One region of the Streptomyces sp. NPDC050560 genome, then DNA from elsewhere that is predicted to be linked to it. Evidence: riboswitches for the same ligand, from Rfam matches in the RefSeq annotation. Region 1 holds a riboswitch; the other holds the start of a gene.
The links. Region 1 has a riboswitch for S-adenosylmethionine ahead of ACIBIW_RS15950 (aminotransferase class V-fold PLP-dependent enzyme). Riboswitches for the same ligand answer to the same signal wherever they lie in the genome.
Positions count from the first base shown of each region.

Region 2: another riboswitch for S-adenosylmethionine. It lies ahead of thrC (threonine synthase); the one in region 1 lies ahead of ACIBIW_RS15950 (aminotransferase class V-fold PLP-dependent enzyme).

Region 1 covers NZ_JBITGT010000006.1:269,773-278,350, reverse strand. Annotated here, with positions in the region: gene ACIBIW_RS15960 (cytochrome bc complex cytochrome b subunit) at 1-530, shown strand, start outside; gene trpD (anthranilate phosphoribosyltransferase) at 656-1,717, shown strand; SAM riboswitch class IV at 2,047-2,166, shown strand; gene ACIBIW_RS15950 (aminotransferase class V-fold PLP-dependent enzyme) at 2,202-3,557, shown strand; gene ACIBIW_RS15945 (Lrp/AsnC family transcriptional regulator) at 3,598-3,879, opposite strand; gene ACIBIW_RS15940 (rhomboid family intramembrane serine protease) at 3,876-4,556, opposite strand; gene ACIBIW_RS15935 (NYN domain-containing protein) at 5,037-6,386, shown strand; gene ACIBIW_RS15930 (NlpC/P60 family protein) at 6,781-7,809, shown strand; gene ACIBIW_RS15925 (NlpC/P60 family protein) at 8,129-8,578, shown strand, end outside.
Region 2 covers NZ_JBITGT010000008.1:184,735-193,312, forward strand. Annotated here, with positions in the region: gene ACIBIW_RS20170 (TetR/AcrR family transcriptional regulator) at 1-750, shown strand, start outside; gene ACIBIW_RS20175 (hypothetical protein) at 786-1,196, shown strand; gene ACIBIW_RS20180 (glucosyl-3-phosphoglycerate synthase) at 1,250-2,209, opposite strand; SAM riboswitch class I at 2,430-2,586, shown strand; gene thrC (threonine synthase) at 2,604-3,917, shown strand; gene ACIBIW_RS20190 (MoaD/ThiS family protein) at 3,962-4,237, shown strand; gene ACIBIW_RS20195 (cold-shock protein) at 4,803-5,006, shown strand; gene groL (chaperonin GroEL) at 5,503-7,128, shown strand; gene ACIBIW_RS20205 (Lrp/AsnC family transcriptional regulator) at 7,307-7,777, opposite strand; gene ACIBIW_RS20210 (DUF2000 domain-containing protein) at 7,848-8,339, shown strand; gene ACIBIW_RS20215 (hypothetical protein) at 8,500-8,578, shown strand, end outside.

The DNA.
Region 1 (8,578 bases):
ACCACATCCTGGACCGGCCGCGGAACGTGCCGACCCGCACCGCATTTGGCGTCGCCTGGATCACCTGGTACTTCGTGCTGATGATCGGCGGCGGCAACGACCTGTGGGCCACGCACTTCCACCTGTCGATCAACTCGATCACCTGGTTCGTGCGGATCGCCTTCTTCGTGGCGCCGGTCGTCACGTTCCTGATCACCAAGCGGATCTGCCTCGGCCTCCAGCGCCGCGACCGCGACAAGGTGCTGCACGGGCGCGAGTCCGGCATCATCAAGCGGCTGCCGCACGGTGAGTTCATCGAGGTCCACGAGCCGCTGGACGCGGACGAGCTGCACACCCTCACCGCGCACGAGCAGTACAAGCCCCTCGATGTCGGCTCCGGCGTCGACGACAACGGGGTCGAGCGGCAGGTCTCGCGCGGCACCCGGGTGCGCTCCAGGCTCTCCAAGGGCTACTACGGCGAGGGGAACCAGATCCCCAAGCCGACCGCCGAGGAGTACCAGGAGATCACCAGCGGCCACGGCCACCACTGACCGCCCTCCGCCGCGACCGCAGGGCCCCGTCCGCCGTGACAGCGGACGGGGCCCTTCCGCGTGCCGGGGCTGGATAGGGTGGCACCAGGGGACCCTCCCCACCCGTACGGCATCAGGAGCGGCAGATGAGCGCTGTGACACCCGCTGGAGGCGGCACCGCGGCGGGCCCGTCCTGGCCGCTGGTGCTGAACGAGCTGCTGGACGGCCACGACCTGGACGTCGACACCGCCGCCTGGGCCATGGACCGGATCATGCGCGGCGAGGCGACCGACGTGGAGATCGCCGGGTTCGCGGTCGCGCTGCGCGCCAAGGGCGAGACCGTGACAGAGATCACGGGACTCGTCCGCGCCATGTACGAGCACGCCCACGTCATCGAGGTCCCCGGACCCACCGTGGACATCGTCGGCACCGGGGGCGACGGCGCCCACACGGTCAACATCTCCACCATGTCGGCCATCGTGGTCGCGGGCACCGGCGCCAAGGTCGTCAAGCACGGCAACCGCGCCGCCTCCTCCCTCAGCGGCGCCTCCGACGTGCTCGGCAAGCTGGGCGTCAACCTGGAGCTGCCGCTCGCCCGGGTGCCGCGGGTGGCGGAGGAGGCGGGGATCACCTTCTGCTTCGCCGTGAAGTTCCACCCCGCGCTGCGCCATGTCGCCGCCGCGCGCGCCGGGCTCGGCATCCGCACCGTGTTCAACTTCCTCGGCCCGCTGACCAACCCGGCCAAGGTCGAGGCGCAGGCCACCGGTGTCGCGGACGCCCGGGTGGCGCCCATCGTGGCGCAGGTGCTCGCGGCCCGCGGCTGCTCCGCGCTGGTCTTCCGCGGCGACGACGGCCTGGACGAGCTGACCACCACCGCCACCTCCCGGGTCTGGGTGATAAGGGACGGCGCCGTCGCCGAGACCTCCTTCGACCCCCGTGACGTGGGGCTCGACCTGGTTCCCGTGGAGGCGCTGGCCGGTGGCGACGCCTCGTACAACGCGGACGTGGCACGGCGGCTGCTCGCGGGCGAGCGCGGGCCCGTGCGCGACGCGGTCCTCCTCAACTCGGCGGCCGCCCTGGTCGCCCTCGCCCCCACGGCCGCCTCCCTTGAGGACCAGATCAGGGCGGGCATGGAGCGCGCCGCCGAGTCGGTCGACAGCGGCGCGGCGCGGCGCTGCCTCGAACGGTGGGTGGCCGCCACCAACTAGGTCGTGTCGTTCGGATCTTCGCGGGGGCGCGACGCCAGCTACGGCACCTCGCCGCGTTGTCGGACCGTCCACGTACGCCCAGTACGAGGACGATCCTCCGCCTTGCGATGCTCCCCCACAGCCCGAAGGGCGTGGGAGGTACCCCCAGCATCTGACGCCGCACCCTGGTCCACGAAGATCCAAACGACACGCCCTAGCTCCAGGGGCCGTGGCGCGTGCCACGGCCCCGGTGCCGGGTGGGCGCGTGCGCCCCCCTCGCCCGCGCCATGAGTCCGGTATGTGGGAACCGCTTGCCAAGCCGCCGCGGGAACCTGGCATACTTTTCGGCAGGTCAAGAGTGACAGCGACACGGCCCCGGCCCGCTGTCCGGCAACCCTCCGTCCGTGGCGGGGTGCCCCCGGGTGAAGACCAGGCCGCCTCACAGCAAGGTGACGCGGCAAGCGCGGACCCCCCAGGGGTCCTTGGCCCCAGGAGAGGTACATCCGTGTCCACCGCCGCCCCCGTCGCCCCCGCCCGTGCCCTCGCGCCGCTGCTCCCGCTCGCAGTCCTCGGCCACGACGTCCGCGTCCCGCTCGCCACCGGCGGTGAGACCACCTACGCCGCCCTCGACTACGCCGCGAGCGCCCCCGCGCTGCGCCGCGTCTGGGACGACGTCGCCGCCTACGCCCCGTACTACGGCAGCGTGCACCGCGGCGCGGGCCACCTCTCGCAGCTCTCCACCCGGCTCTTCGAGGACGCCCGCGCCACCGTCGCCCGCTTCCTCGGCTGCCGCCCCGGCGACCAGGTCGTCTTCACCCGCTCCACCACCGACTCGCTCAACCTCCTCGCGGGCGCGCTCCCGCGCGGCTGCCAGGTCTTCGTCTTCGAGACCGAGCATCACGCGGCGCTGCTGCCCTGGCGCGGCCACGGCACCGTCTGCCTGCCCGCGCCCCGCAGCCACGAGCAGGCGGTGCGCACCCTCGACGAGGCGCTGGCCGACCGGGACAGGACGCGGCCCGCGCTGGTCTGCGTCACCGGCGCCTCCAACGTCACCGGCGAGCTGTGGCCGGTCTCGGCGCTGGCGTCGGTGGCGCACGCGCACGGGGCGCGGATCGTCCTCGACGCCGCCCAGCTCGCCCCGCACCGCGCCGTGGACATCACCGCGCTCGACGTGGACTGGGTCGCCTTCTCGGGCCACAAGCTGTACGCGCCCTTCGGCTCGGGGGTGCTCGCCGGGCGCGCCGACTGGCTCGCCGAGGCCGAGCCGTACCTGGCGGGCGGCGGCGCCTCACGGCAGGTCGTCACCCGCGAGGGCGGCGGCGGCCTCGACGTGGTCTGGCACGACGGGGCCGCCCGGCACGAGGCGGGCTCGCCCAACGTCATCGGCGCCCACGCCATCGCCTCCGCCTGCACCGCCCTCACCGAGGCCGGCTTCGACGCGCTGGCCGAGCGCGAGGACGCCCTGGTCCGCAGGGTCGCCGACGGGCTCGCGGCGGTGCCGGGGGTGCGGGTGCTCTCGCTGTTCGGACCCGGTGCGCCCCGGGTGGGCGTGCTGTCGTTCGTGGTCGCGGGCTGGAGCGGCGGCAGGCTCGCCGCGGCGCTCTCCGCCGAGTACGGCATCGGGGTGCGCGACGGCCTCTTCTGCGCCCACCCGCTGGTCAGGGCGCTGGTGGACGGCGCGGCTGGGGAGTGCGGCGGCGACGCGCCCTCGGGGGCGGTACGGGTCAGCTTCGGCGTGGGGACGCCGGACGAGCACGTGCAGCGCTTCGTACGGGCCGTGGGGGAGCTGGTGCGGCGCGGGGCGCGGCTCGACTACGTGGTCGAGGACGGGCACTGGCGCCCGGCGCGCGGCCGCGGCTGAGCGTGCCCCGGCGCGCGGCTGCGGCTGAGCCTGCGCCGGGTCAGGAGTCGAGGCCGATGGAGAACGCGGCCTCCAGGTCGTGCTGGGAGTACGCGCGAAACGACACGTGGGTGTCGGTGGCGACCACGCCGGGGATCTTGCTGATCCGGCCCGGGATGATGTCGGCGAGTTCGTCGTGGGCCGCCACCCGCACCATCGCGATCAGGTCGTAGGTGCCGGTCACGGAGAACACCTCGCTGACGCTGTCCAGCGCGGCGATCGACTCGGCGATCTCCGGGATGCGGTCCACGCTGGTCTTGATGAGCACGATCGCGGTGATCACGGTGCGCTGTCTCCCTCGCTCGCCCTGGCTGGCGTACCACTGTATCCGCCCGCACGGCGTCCGGCGCCGCGCCCGTACACGGTCCACGCGTACCCGAAGCCCAGCGCGAAGCCGATCAGATGGGCCAGGTAGGCCACCCCTCCGGCGCCCGCGGCGCCGTCCGCGCCCCGGGCCGCGAGCCACTGCAACGCCAGCCAGAACGGCAGCACCACCCAGGCCGGAAACCGCAGCGGCAGGAAGAACAGGAACGGGAAGAGGCTGGTGACCCGGGCGCCGGGGAAGAGCCGCAGGAACGCCCCGAGCACCGCCGAGATCGCCCCGGAGGCGCCCACGAGCGCCTGCTGCGAGCCGCCGTTCGCCAGGGCGTACCCCAGCAGCGCCAGCGCGCCGGCGGCCACGTAGAACAGCGCGTAGTGCAGCCGGCCGAGGCGCTCCTCGACCAGGGCGCCGAAGACGTACAGGAAGAGCATGTTGCCGAGCAGGTGCGGCCAGCCGCCGTGCACGAACAGGGCGGTGACCAGGGTCCAGGCGCCGCGCACGGGGCCGTGCAGCAGCCGGGCGGGGACGACGCCCCAGTGGTCGTAGTACGCGTGCGCCGCGAGGTCCCTGGCCGCCGCGTCGCCGTGCCCGAAGCCCGTGGCGGGGCCGAGCACGAACGCCAGGACACAGCCCAGCATGAGCGCGCCGGTCACCAGGCCCTCGCGGCCGCGTCCCCTGCCGATCACGGACCGATCATGGCGCAGCGGGACCGCCGCGGCGCCGCGCCTCGCCGTGCGCCGCACCCGAGCGCGGGCCGCGGGTAAGGCCGTAGGGTTACGAGCCGAACGCGCCGTGCAACCGGAGACGGCCCACGGCGGCCCGCGCCGCGGTGTGCCGAGTAAACATCCGAACACGGGAAACCCGGGAGGCGTGCGCCGTGCGTATGGTCTCACCACGGCGTGCGCCGTCCGCGCCCGGGTGGCGCTCGGGGCGGCGCGGCCGCGAGCGGAGAGAGAACAGCAGAGCGAAGGGCGGCCGATGAGACCATCGTCGCGAAGCGCCGTACGGAAGGCGCGGCGACGGGGCGGCCGGGAGCCGGTCCGCGGTGGACCTGTTCCGTGAAGACGCGCGGTGCCGTCTCCCCCGGGAGCGGCGCCACTGAGCAAGTGGGGTGACGGATGGTGGAGAGCGCAGGCGGGGAGCCGGACGACGGCACCGCTGAGGTGCTCGACCGCCCGCTGCCCGAGGGTGTGCGCCGCAGGGTCGTGCGGATCGTATCCGACGGCTTCGGCGGGCTCACGGTCGCCGAACTGCCCACCCAGCTCCGGCAGTACGCGCGCTTCACGCCGAGCAGGCGGGCGAAGTTCGCGGGGAACGCGATGGCGTCGGCGGTCGAGAGCGAGCCGCTGTTCAGGCAGCGCATCGCGGAGCGGCTGCGGGAGGCCGAGCCCGAGCTGTGCGGGGCCCTGGACTCCGGCACCCCGCCCCCGGCGGCCGACCCCCTTGAGGTGGCCGCCGCGGCGTATGTGCTGCGGCCCACCGGCTGGGTGAAGTTGGTCACGGCGGCGGGCGAGGAGGTGCAGCGTGCCGACGCGGAGCGCGCCGACGACCGCACCCGCGCCGAACTGCGGCAGTTGCGCGAGGAGCTGGCCGAGGCCAGGGAGGGCGCGCGGCGGCAGTCGGAGGCGCTGCGCGAGGAGCTTGACGCGGCCCGCAGGGAGGGCGAGGCGCTGCACCGCAAGCTGCGCGCCGCGCTCAGCGACATCAGGCGCGGCGAGGCCGCCGTGCGCAAGGCCCGTCTGGAGACGGAGGCGGCGCGCACCGAGAGCCAGTCCCAACTGTCCGCCGCCGAGAGCGAGACCAGGCGGCTCAAGGCGCGCCTGGGGGAGGCGGAGGCGGCGCTCGAAGCCGCGAGGCGGGCCGCGCGCGAGGGCCGCAGCATGGAGGACATGCGGGTGCGGCTGCTGCTCGACACCCTGCTCGGCGCCGCCCAGGGGCTGCGCAGGGAGCTGGCGCTGCCGCCGGTGTCGACGCTGCCCGCGCAGACCGTGGACGCGGTGGAGCCGGGGCGTATGACGCCGAAGGACATCGCCGCACGCGCCCTGTCGGAGCACGATCCGGCCATTCTCGACCAGTTGTTGGCACTGCCCCAGGCCCATCTGGTCGTCGACGGCTACAACGTGACCAAGACCGGCTATCCGCAGATGCCGCTGGACAAGCAGCGGCTGCGGCTGCTCGGCGCGCTCTCGCTCCTCGCGGTACAGACGGGCGCCGAGGTCACCTGTGTGTTCGACGGCGCGGAGCTTGCGGCGCCCGTGCTGCTCGCGCCGCCGCGCGGGGTACGGGTGCTGTTCTCGAAGCCCGGGGTCACCGCGGACGAGCTGATCAGGCAGTTGGTGCGGGCCGAGCCGCCGGGCCGCCCGGTGATCGTGGTGTCGACCGACCGTGAGGTCGCGGACGGCGTGGCGAAGGCGGGCGCGCGCCCCGTCGCGTCCGCGGTGCTGCTGAAGCGGCTGTCGCACGGCTGAGCGCCGCTCCGTTCCCGGAGCCCCCGACTCCCTTTTGTCTGTTTGCTGTTGACTCTTAAACGCATTCCGACCGGAGCCGTTCGCTCCGCCGCCGTGAGCCCATGATCACCCGGACGGTCACCTAAGCACCATCAGTAACGTGTGGCTCGTATGCCCGAATTACTGCCTAATGCGGGCAACATTTGGTCAGATTGGGATCACGGGCAGTGAGTTATGAGTAAAGAATGAGCTTCGCAACAGAGTTTTTTCCCATCGGGATTTGAACTGATCACAAGAAGGTCACTAGGGTCTGGCCTCGAACCTCCGCTCGGTTGGTCGCTCAGCGGGAGCGCCGGTGGAGTTCACCGCCTTCCGGCATCTCGGAGGCGGTCGAAGGAAGAAGGAGACCGCCTTCGTGGCGTCCCACCGTCGACCCAAGCAGGCGAGCCGCGCCCGCGTGAGCGTGCTCACCCTCACCGCCGCAGCGGCGGTGGCCCTGACCTCGCAGACCGCCCAGGCCGATCCCAAGCCGAGCAAGGAAGAGGTCAAGTCGAAGGTCGACAAGCTCTACGAGGAGGCGGAGAAGGCCACCGAGAAGTACAACGGGGCCAAGGAGAAGCAGGAGAAGCTGGAGAAGGAGGTCAGCGACCTCCAGGACACCGTCGCTCGCGGGCAGGGGGAGCTGAACGACCTCCGCGACGGCCTCGGTTCACTGGCCAACGCCCAGTACCGCTCCGGTGGCATCGACCCCTCCGTGCAGCTCTTCCTCTCCTCCGACCCGGACAGCTACCTCGACAAGGCGTCCACCCTCGACCAGCTCAGCGGACAGCAGGTCGAGGCGCTGAAGAAGATCCAGGAGAAGCAGCGCTCCCTGGCCCAGAAGCGCAAGGAGGCGTCCCAGAAGCTTGAGGACCTCTCCACCACCCGCACCCAGCTCAAGAAGAAGAAAACCCAGGTCAAGGACAAGCTCGCCGAGGCGCAGAAGCTGCTCAACACGCTGACCGCCAAGGAGAAGCAGCAGCTCGACGACCAGGAGAACCGCGCCAGCCGGGACAGCGAGCGCACCGCCATCGGCACCGGCGCCAAGGCCCCCTCGGGGCGCGCGGGCTCCGCCTACGCCGCGGCACAGAGCGTCATCGGCTCGCCCTACGTCTACGGCGCGGCAGGCCCCTCCTCCTTCGACTGCTCGGGGCTCACCTCCTGGGCCTACGCGCAGGCGGGCGTCTCCATCCCCCGCACCTCCCAGGCGCAGGCCAACGCGGGCACCCGCATCTACTCGCAGAGCCAGCTCCAGGTCGGCGACCTCGTGCTCTTCTACGGCGACCTCAGCCACGTCGGCTTCTACGCGGGCAACGGCCAGATCCTGCACGCCCCGCACACCGGCGCCTCCGTGCGCTACGAGTCGCTGAGCGCCATGCCGTTCGAGTTCGGCGTGCGCATCTGACCGCCGCGCCCCCGCACTTCCCCACGGCGCCCCCGGCCACCACGGCCGGGGGCGCCGCGCGTGTCACCGCCCGAACGGGCGGGCGGGGGCGGGACGTTCGCTCGCCCCAGCGGCCCCCCGCCGCGCGCCGTGCCCCCGAACGAGGGAATTGCGCTCGCCCCCCAAGGGCCCCGTACGCGCCGGTGACCTGCGCAGAGGGCCCCGGGTTACCGCCCGTACCCGGCGCGGGTGCCTGGCCTGAGCGTAGTCGCGCGATTACTCTCGGGCACCGCATCCCCCACGCGGGGGGACCCGTTGGCACGAGGGAGAGCGGTCGCCCGTGGGAGCGCATCGACGCACGGCAGCCTCCGGTCACGGCCGGAAGCGCCAAGGCACCCGAGTCACCGTCCTGTCGGCCCTGTCCGCCGTCTCGGCGGTGACGGCCACCGCCGCCACCCTGGTGGCGCCCGCGACCGCGGCGCCGCCCGAGCGGCCGCCTGGCAGCCCCGCCGAGATCGGCAGGCTCTACCACGAAGCCGAGACCGCCACCGAGGCGTACAACGCCGTCCACGAGCGCGTCACCGCGCTCGGCCGCCGGGTCGCCGGCGCCCGGGACGAACTCGCCCGCGGCAAGCAGCGCGTGAACGACCTGCGCGACCAGATCGCCCCGCTCGCCCGCGCCGAGTACCGCTCAGGCGGCGTCGACCCCGCGCTGCGGCTGCTGCTCTCCTCCGACCCGGACGGCTACCTCGACCGCGCCGAGACCCTCGGCCGCATCGGACAGCGCCGC
Region 2 (8,578 bases), on a different contig from region 1:
GATGCGGGGAAGCGGCCCCCCAGGCGGCTCACCCGCGCCGAGCAGAAGGCGCGCACCAGAGCCCTGCTGCTGGACGCGACGGCGCGCACCTTCGCCCGCAAGGGCTTCGCCGGCTCGTCGGTGGAGGAGATCGCGGAGTCGGCCGGCTACTCGGTCGGCGCCGTGTACTCGAACTTCGGCAGCAAGGAGGAGATGTTCGTCGAGCTGATCAGGGCGCGGGCCAGTGACCAGCTCGACCGCAGCAACCTGATCATGGGCGCCGTCGACGTCAGCGTCGAGGAGCGGATGCGCACCCTCGGCGGACTGCTGGAGCGCGCCACCGAGGGCGACCGCGAGTTCGCGCTGCTCCAGGTCGAGTTCTGGCTGTACGCGGTGCGCAACCCGCAGACCATGGACACCTTCGCGGAGGCCATGCGGGAGCCGCAGGACCGGCTCGTCAAGTCGATGGAGCAGGGCCTCGCCAGAATCAACCGCCAGGGCGCGGTCGACGCCGAGCGGTTGGCCACGATCGTCCTCGCGCTGTTCCACGGCATGGTGCGGCAGCGGCTGCTCGACCCGGAGACCGTCCCCTTCGACCTGCTCGGGCAGGCGGTGCGCTGGATGTTCGCGGGCGTCGCGGCGACGACGCCCGCTCCCGAGCGGCAGGAAGACCCCGGCGGTCAGGGCGGCCGAGGCGATCAGGAACACCAGGAACACCAGGAACACCAGGGCGACCAGGACGACCAGGAAGGCCAGGGGGAGACGGAATGAATCGCGACGCGAGGTCTACGGAATCGGTGGGGGACATGGGAGCGAACAGGGGACAGGCCGGGGGCGCGGACGTGCTGACCGACCCCAGGGCGGTACGGCGGATATATCTGATCGTCGGCCTGGTCATGGGCGCCCTCTGGGTGTGGCACAAGGGCGAGCCGCTGTGGGAGCACGCGCTGAAGCTGCTGGTGCTGCTGTTCGTCGTGGCGCCGCTCGTGCTCGGCAGGATGCGCCGCAAGCACCCGCCGGTGCCGGGGCAGCTCACGCTGGCGTACCCGCGCCTCGTCGTCGCCAAGCTCGTGCTGCTCGTGGTGACCCTGGCCGCCTCCGCGCTGCTGCGCGACAAGGTGGACAACGCGGACCTGGTGGTCGCGGTCGGCATGGCCGTGGTCATCGCCGTCGGGGGCCCGCTGATCCACCCCCGCCTGCTGGTCAGGGCGGAGTAGGGGGCTCGCGCGCCGGCGCGCCGCAAGGGGCGCGCCGGGCGCCCCCGCCAGGTCTACCCGACCCCCGACCCCTCGGCCCCCCGCGCGGCGTACTCGCCGACGGTCAGCATGGGGGGCCGCTCCTGTGTGTCCACCGGGTAGGAGCGGGGCGCGAAGCGCCCCTCCTCCCTGACGAACTGCGTCATCTCGGGCCGCACCAGATGGCCCCTGGCCAGCCGCACCTGCGCGGTCCTGTAGATCGCGGCGGCCATCCTGCCGAGCGCCTGGCTGTCCTGGTGCCTGTGCCTGCGCACCCCGACGTCGACCTGTGCCAGCGCGTCGAGCCCGACCGTGTGCAGCGCGTCCACGAGCAGCCCCAGCTCGACGCCGTACCCGACGGGAAACGGCAGGCGTTCGAGAAGTGAACGCCGGGCGGCGTACTCGCCGCCGAGCGGCTGTACGAAACCGGCCAGCAGCGGCCAGTGCATGTTCAGCAGCGGCCTCGCCACCAGCTCCGTCACCCGGCCGCCCTGTCCTGGCTCCGAGCCGAGCGGGCGGTCGTATACCGCCTTCACGAACTGCACCCCGGGGTCGGTCAGCAGCGGCCCGACGATGCCGGAGACGAAGTCGGCGGAGAACTCGCGCAGGTCCGCGTCCACGAAGCAGACGATGTCGCCCCCGGTGACCAGCAGCGAGCGCCACAGCACCTCGCCCTTGCCCGGCACGGCGGGCAGCGCGGGCAGGATGCCGTCCCGGTGCACCACCCGCGCGCCCGCGCGCGCCGCCACCCGCGCCGTACGGTCCCTGGAGCCCGAGTCGACCACCACAAGCTCGTCGACCAGGCCGCCGGGACCCATCAGCTCCCGGCGCACGGTCCGCACGATCGCGCCCACGGTCGCCTCCTCGTCGAGCGCGGGCAGCACCACGCTGACCGTGCTGCCCGCGGCCCGCTTGGCCGCCGCGAGCCGCGCGGGCGACAGGTCGCCTGCCACCCAGGAGCGTCGGTCCAGCCAGCGCTCGACTTCTTCCAGCACGGTTCGCGCACTCCTCACGTCTCGTCGCGCCCCCGCGCGCACGGCGCCCTGCCCGGCGGCCGGAACCGGCACACTGTGACCCATCTCGCGGTGCGGACGGCTATCTCAACACTCGGGGCCTTCGGTTACAGTCTTGAACAACGCGGATGGCCTCCGTATGTCGGGGGCGTCCTGATAGCTGACAAACGCCCGGGAAACTTCTCGTCTCCCGGTGCCATACCGCTCATCCAGAGGGGCAGAGGGATACGGCCCGTTGAAGCCCCGGCAACCCTCCAGCCGGTCTCGCGTTCCACGTCGGTCTCGACGCGGCGAGGCTCCCGGCTAGGGAAGGTGCCAATTCCGTCTCGTGGCGAGATGCGTCACGGGAAAGATGAGGAGAGAGGGCCTCGCCATCATGGCTGCGCAGTCCGACGCCAGCACACCACCCGCCGCCACCGCCGCGGACATCCCCGGGACCGTCGACCTCGGCCCCGCCGTCGCGCTCTCCTGCCGCGAGTGCGGCGAGCGCGTGCCGCTCGGCCCCGTCTTCGCCTGTCAGAGCTGTTTCGGCCCCCTCGAAGTCGCCTACGACCTGCCGCTCGGCGACCCCGAGGCGCTCCGCAAGCGCATCGAGGCGGGCCCCGCCAGCCTCTGGCGCTACGCACCGCTGCTGCCGGTGCCCGCCGACGTCGCGGACAAGCCCAACCTCAACCCCGGCTGGACCCGGCTCGTCAAGGCCGACAGGCTCGCCGCCGAGATCGGCATCACCGGCGGGCTGTACGTGAAGGACGACTCGGGCAACCCCACCCACTCCTTCAAGGACCGCGTGGTCGCCCAGGCCGTCGAGGCCGCCCGCGCCTTCGGCTTCACCACGCTCTCCTGCTCCTCCACCGGCAACCTCGCGGGCGCCGTCGGCGCCGCCGCGGCCCGGGCCGGCTTCCGCTCCTGCGTGTTCATCCCGCACGACCTGGAGCAGGGCAAGATCGTCATGGCCGCCGTCTACGGCGGGGAACTCGTCGCCATCGAGGGCACGTACGACGACGTGAACCGCTTCTGCTCCGAGCTGATCGGCGACCCGCTCGGCGAGGGCTGGGGATTCACCAACGTCAACCTCCGCCCGTACTACGCGGAGGGCTCCAAGACCCTCGCCTACGAGGTCTGCGAGCAGCTCGGCTGGCGGCTGCCCGACCAGCTCGTCATCCCCATCGCCTCCGGCTCCCAGCTCACCAAGGTCGACAAGGGGCTCAGGGAACTGATCAAGCTCGGCCTCGTCGAGGACAAGCCGTACAAGATCTTCGGCGCCCAGGCCGAGGGCTGCTCCCCGGTATCCACCGCCTTCAAGGCCGGGCACGACGTGGTGCGCCCGCAGAAGCCCGACACGATCGCCAAGTCCCTCGCCATCGGCAACCCCGCCGACGGCCCCTACGTCCTGGACATCGCCCGCCGCACCGGCGGCGCCGTGGAGGACGTCACCGACGCCGAGGTCGTCGACGCGATCAAGCTGCTCGCCCGCACCGAGGGCGTCTTCACCGAGACCGCGGGCGGCGTGACCGTCGGCGTCACCAGGAAGCTCGTCGCCGCGGGCGTCCTCGACCCGGAGCTGACGACCGTGGTCCTCAACACCGGGGACGGCCTGAAGACCCTCGACGCCGTGGCCCCGACCACGGGACCCACCGCCACCATCCGCCCGAGCCTCGACGCGTTCAGGGCGGCTGGACTCGTCGGCTGAGCACCGCAGTTCCCCCCCCGTATGTCCCAGGAAGGTCTATCGCCATGAGTGTCAACGTCCGCATCCCCACCATCCTGCGCACCTACACCGGCGGCCAGGCCGAGGTCCCCGCGCAGGGCGCCACCCTCTCCGAGGTCATCGCCGACCTGGAGGCCAACCACACCGGCATCGCCGCCCGCGTCCTCGACGACGAGGGGAAGCTGCGCCGGTTCGTGAACGTGTACGTCAACGACGACGACGTCCGCTTCGAGCAGGGCCTCGAAACCCCCACCCCGGACGGCGCCGGCATCTCGATCATCCCCGCGGTCGCCGGAGGCTGAGAGCCCCGCAGGTGTGCACCGCCCCCGGAACCGCCGGGTCTACGGCCGCGGTTGCGGGGGCGGCGGCGTCATCGGCGGGGGGACGGCGGGGTGTTCGCGGACGGGGGGCGGGGGGGCGGCGGGCCGTGGTGTCCGCGGCCCACGGCCGGACCGGAAAACGACCGGCGGCGCGCCTGACACGCCCCCCGAGGGCGAAACGGAAGGTGCAATTCTCTATGGTTGAAGGCGGTAAGGTTGGGGAACGCGCGGCATCGGACCCCGGAGACCGCGTACTGAGCGCTGTTGTGTGACGACAGAAAACAGCCAAAGTGCCTCGCCTTTTTAAGCCGTTTATGGCTTTTGCCGGGCCCGACTTGCCCCTAATTTTCACTATTTCTCCCGGTACTTCCGATCAGTGCTGCCCAGATTTCTCGTCCGATTGACCTGTTGCAGACGGCAGTTGGACAGATACATTCAGCCGCGGTCGACGCGTTCCGGCGCACACCCCCAACCGTTGGGGCGTGAGGTCTGACCCGGGTCCGCGAAGTGCGGTCCTGCGCAAGGGCCAGTAATAGGGGAGTTAGGCATGGCTCAGGGCACCGTCAAGTGGTTCAACGCGGAGAAGGGGTACGGCTTCATCGCGGTCGACGGTGGTGCGGATGTTTTCGTCCACTACAGCGCGATCCAGATGGACGGTTACCGCACCCTGGAAGAAGGCCAGCGGGTCGAGTTCGAGATCTCGCAGGGCCAGAAGGGGCCGCAGGCCGATATGGTCCGTGTGGCTGGTTGAAGCGCCGACTGATAAACAGCGACGTTCGAACGGAGCCCGCATTCCTCCAGGGGAATGCGGGCTTTCGTTCTGCCCGGACGCTCCCGGCCGCGCCGCCCCGGCCCGGTCTCCCGGGTCCCGCCGCGCGCCCACGGCGCCCCGCCTCGCACACCGCGCCCCCGCAGCGCCCACGCCCCCTGCGCCCCCTGCGTCCCACACGCCCCTGTGCCTCCTTCCTCCTCTTGGCGTCCCCCTTCCGAGTGGTGTCCGCCGGATGTCCCCCGGGCAGGGGGAGGTTGCACTCCCCCCGGTCGAGTGCTAATCATTGGCGTTAGCACTCTGAAGGTGAGAGTGACAAAGAAGGACCGGGTCGGTGAGGTTCACCGGGCCGCGTGGTCGCACCAGGACCACCGCCCAAAGGACCGTCCGTCGCGGGCGCCAGCGCGGTCCGGAGCAATCCGCCCCCACGCTCTACGGGCGGTGGGGAGACCTCTGTTGTCCGGGAGGACCACTTCACATGGCCAAGATCATCGCGTTCGACGAGGAGGCACGGCGCGGCCTTGAGCGCGGCATGAACCAGCTCGCCGACGCCGTGAGGGTGACGCTGGGCCCCAAGGGCCGCAACGTCGTCCTTGAGAAGAAGTGGGGCGCGCCCACGATCACCAACGATGGTGTGTCCATCGCCAAGGAGATCGAGCTGGAGGACCCGTACGAGAAGATCGGCGCCGAGCTGGTCAAGGAGGTCGCGAAGAAGACGGACGACGTCGCCGGTGACGGCACGACGACCGCGACCGTCCTCGCCCAGGCGCTGGTCCGCGAGGGCCTGCGCAACGTGGCGGCGGGCGCCAACCCGATGGCGCTGAAGCGCGGCATCGAGAAGGCCGTCGAGTCCGTCTCCGCCGCCCTGCTGGAGCAGGCGAAGGACGTGGAGACCAAGGAGCAGATCGCCTCCACCGCCTCCATCTCCGCCGCTGACGTCCAGATCGGCGAGCTGATCGCCGAGGCCATGGACAAGGTCGGCAAGGAAGGCGTCATCACCGTCGAGGAAGCCCAGACCTTCGGCCTTGAGCTGGAGCTGACCGAGGGCATGCGCTTCGACAAGGGCTACATCTCGGCGTACTTCGCCACCGACATGGAGCGTATGGAGGCCGTCCTCGACGACCCGTACATCCTGATCGCCAACTCCAAGATCAGCAACGTCAAGGACCTGCTGCCGCTGCTGGAGAAGGTCATCCAGTCCGGCAAGCCGCTGCTGATCATCGCCGAGGACGTGGAGGGCGAGGCCCTCTCGACCCTCGTCGTCAACAAGATCAAGGGCGTCTTCAAGTCCGTGGCCGTCAAGGCCCCCGGCTTCGGCGACCGCCGCAAGGCCATGCTCGGCGACATCGCCATCCTCACCGGCGGCGAGGTCATCTCCGAGGAGGTCGGCCTCAAGCTGGAGAACGCCACCCTCGACCTGCTGGGCAGCGCCCGCAAGGTGGTCATCACCAAGGACGAGACCACCATCGTCGACGGCAAGGGCAGCAAGGACCAGGTCACCGGCCGGGCCAACCAGATCCGCGCCGAGATCGAGAACAGCGACTCCGACTACGACCGCGAGAAGCTCCAGGAGCGCCTCGCGAAGCTGGCCGGCGGCGTGGCCGTCATCAAGGCCGGCGCCGCCACCGAGGTGGAGCTGAAGGAGCGCAAGCACCGCATCGAGGACGCCGTGCGCAACGCGAAGGCGGCCGTCGAGGAGGGCATCGTCGCCGGTGGCGGCGTGGCCCTGCTCCAGGCCACCTCGGTGTTCGAGAAGCTGGAGCTCCAGGGCGACGAGGCCACGGGCGCGCAGGCCGTGAAGCTCGCGCTTGAGGCCCCGCTGAAGCAGATCGCCGTGAACGCCGGCCTTGAGGGCGGCGTCGTGGTGGAGAAGGTGCGCAACCTCACCCCGGGCCACGGCCTCAACGCCGCCACCGGTGAGTACGTCGACCTGGTCGCCGAGGGCATCATCGACCCGGCCAAGGTGACGCGTTCCGCGCTCCAGAACGCCGCGTCGATCGCCGGCCTCTTCCTCACCACCGAGGCCGTCGTCGCCGACAAGCCCGAGAAGGCCGCCCCCGCGGGCGCGCCGGGCGGCATGCCGGGCGGTGACATGGACTTCTGATTCCGCTCGCGGAACCAGGTCCGGTACGGACCGGAGGCGGCACCCCACTCCCAGGGGTGCCGCCTTCGGCATACCCGCAGGTGCCCTGCGGGCCGTGGGGGGACGGGGGTTGCTGTGGCAGGCGCCCCTTAGCTGCCGGGTGCCGGGTGCCGGGTGTCCGTTGCGGTGCCGGGCGGTCTCAGGTGCCGGGCGGCGGGGCCAGCGGGCGGGGGTGGACGTGCTCGTACACCGTCGTCGACTGGACGTCCGCGACCTCGCGGCGCTCCGTGAGCCGGTCGATGACGAACGCGTACAGGCCGCCCACGTCGGGCACCGCCACATGCAGCAGGAAGTCATGGGGGCCCGCGGTCACGAAGAGGCCGATCACCTCGGGCAGCCGCGAGGCCCACTCCCGGAACCCCTCGATCACCGGCCGGGACGGCGGCCGCACCCGCACCGCGATCAGCGCCTGCACCGAGCGGCCCACCGCCTCCAGATCGAGCGCCGCATGGTAGCCGCTGATCACCCCCCGCGTGCGCAGCGCGCGCACCCGTTCGAGCGAGGTGGAGGGGGAGACGCCCGTCCTGGCGGCGAGTTCGCGGTTGGTCCGCCGTGCATCGTTCTGCAACTCCCGCAGCAGGGCCCAGTCCGTCGCATCAAGTTCGGTCATACCGCCATTGTCGCGCAGGACGTTCGGAACGACTTCTCAGAGCGCGTACGTGTGCCTAGCGTCGGGCCGTATGAGCGTACAGACAGAGACTGCTGGGAGCGGGCGCGAGCCGGGGCGTGACGAGGGTGTGCGCACCGATCTGTCCACCCGCAGCGCCCCGGTGAAGTGGGTCGTCGTGGTGGACGAGGCGCTGCCCGCGGGCCGCGCGGTGAACGCGGCCGTGTGTGTCGCGGCGGCCGTCGGCAAGGCCAGGCCGGAACTTCTCGCGGGCCATGGCGAGGACGGCTCGGGCAACACCCACCCCGGCCTGCCGTGGGCCGGCTGCTCGATCCTCGCCGCGGACGCCGCGACCCTCCACGGCCTGCGCGAACGCGCCGCCGCCCGCCCCGACCTGTTCGTCGTCGACATGCCGGGCCCCGCGCAGACCGCCCGCGTCTACGACGACTACCTCGCCGCCCTCGCCGCCACCCCGCACCAGGAGCTGACGTACCACGCGGTCTCCCTCGTCGGGCCGAGGAACCGCGTCACCAAGCTCGTGGGACGGCTGCCGCTGCTCGCCTGAGGCGCGGCACGCGTCCACTCCCGGCGCCGCCGCCCGCCGCCCCCCGCCCCGGTCCCCGTCCGGTGGCGGAGGGGCACGGCGCGGGTTACGAATGCTGTGCGTACGTATCCGCACGCGTGGAGCGACGACAGCGTTTCCATGACGTTGGGAGTACACGAACATGACCATCGAATCCTTCGACCCCGAGAAACTGCCCCACGTGGGCGATCCGGTCCTCTTCGAGGACATGGGGGAGCCGG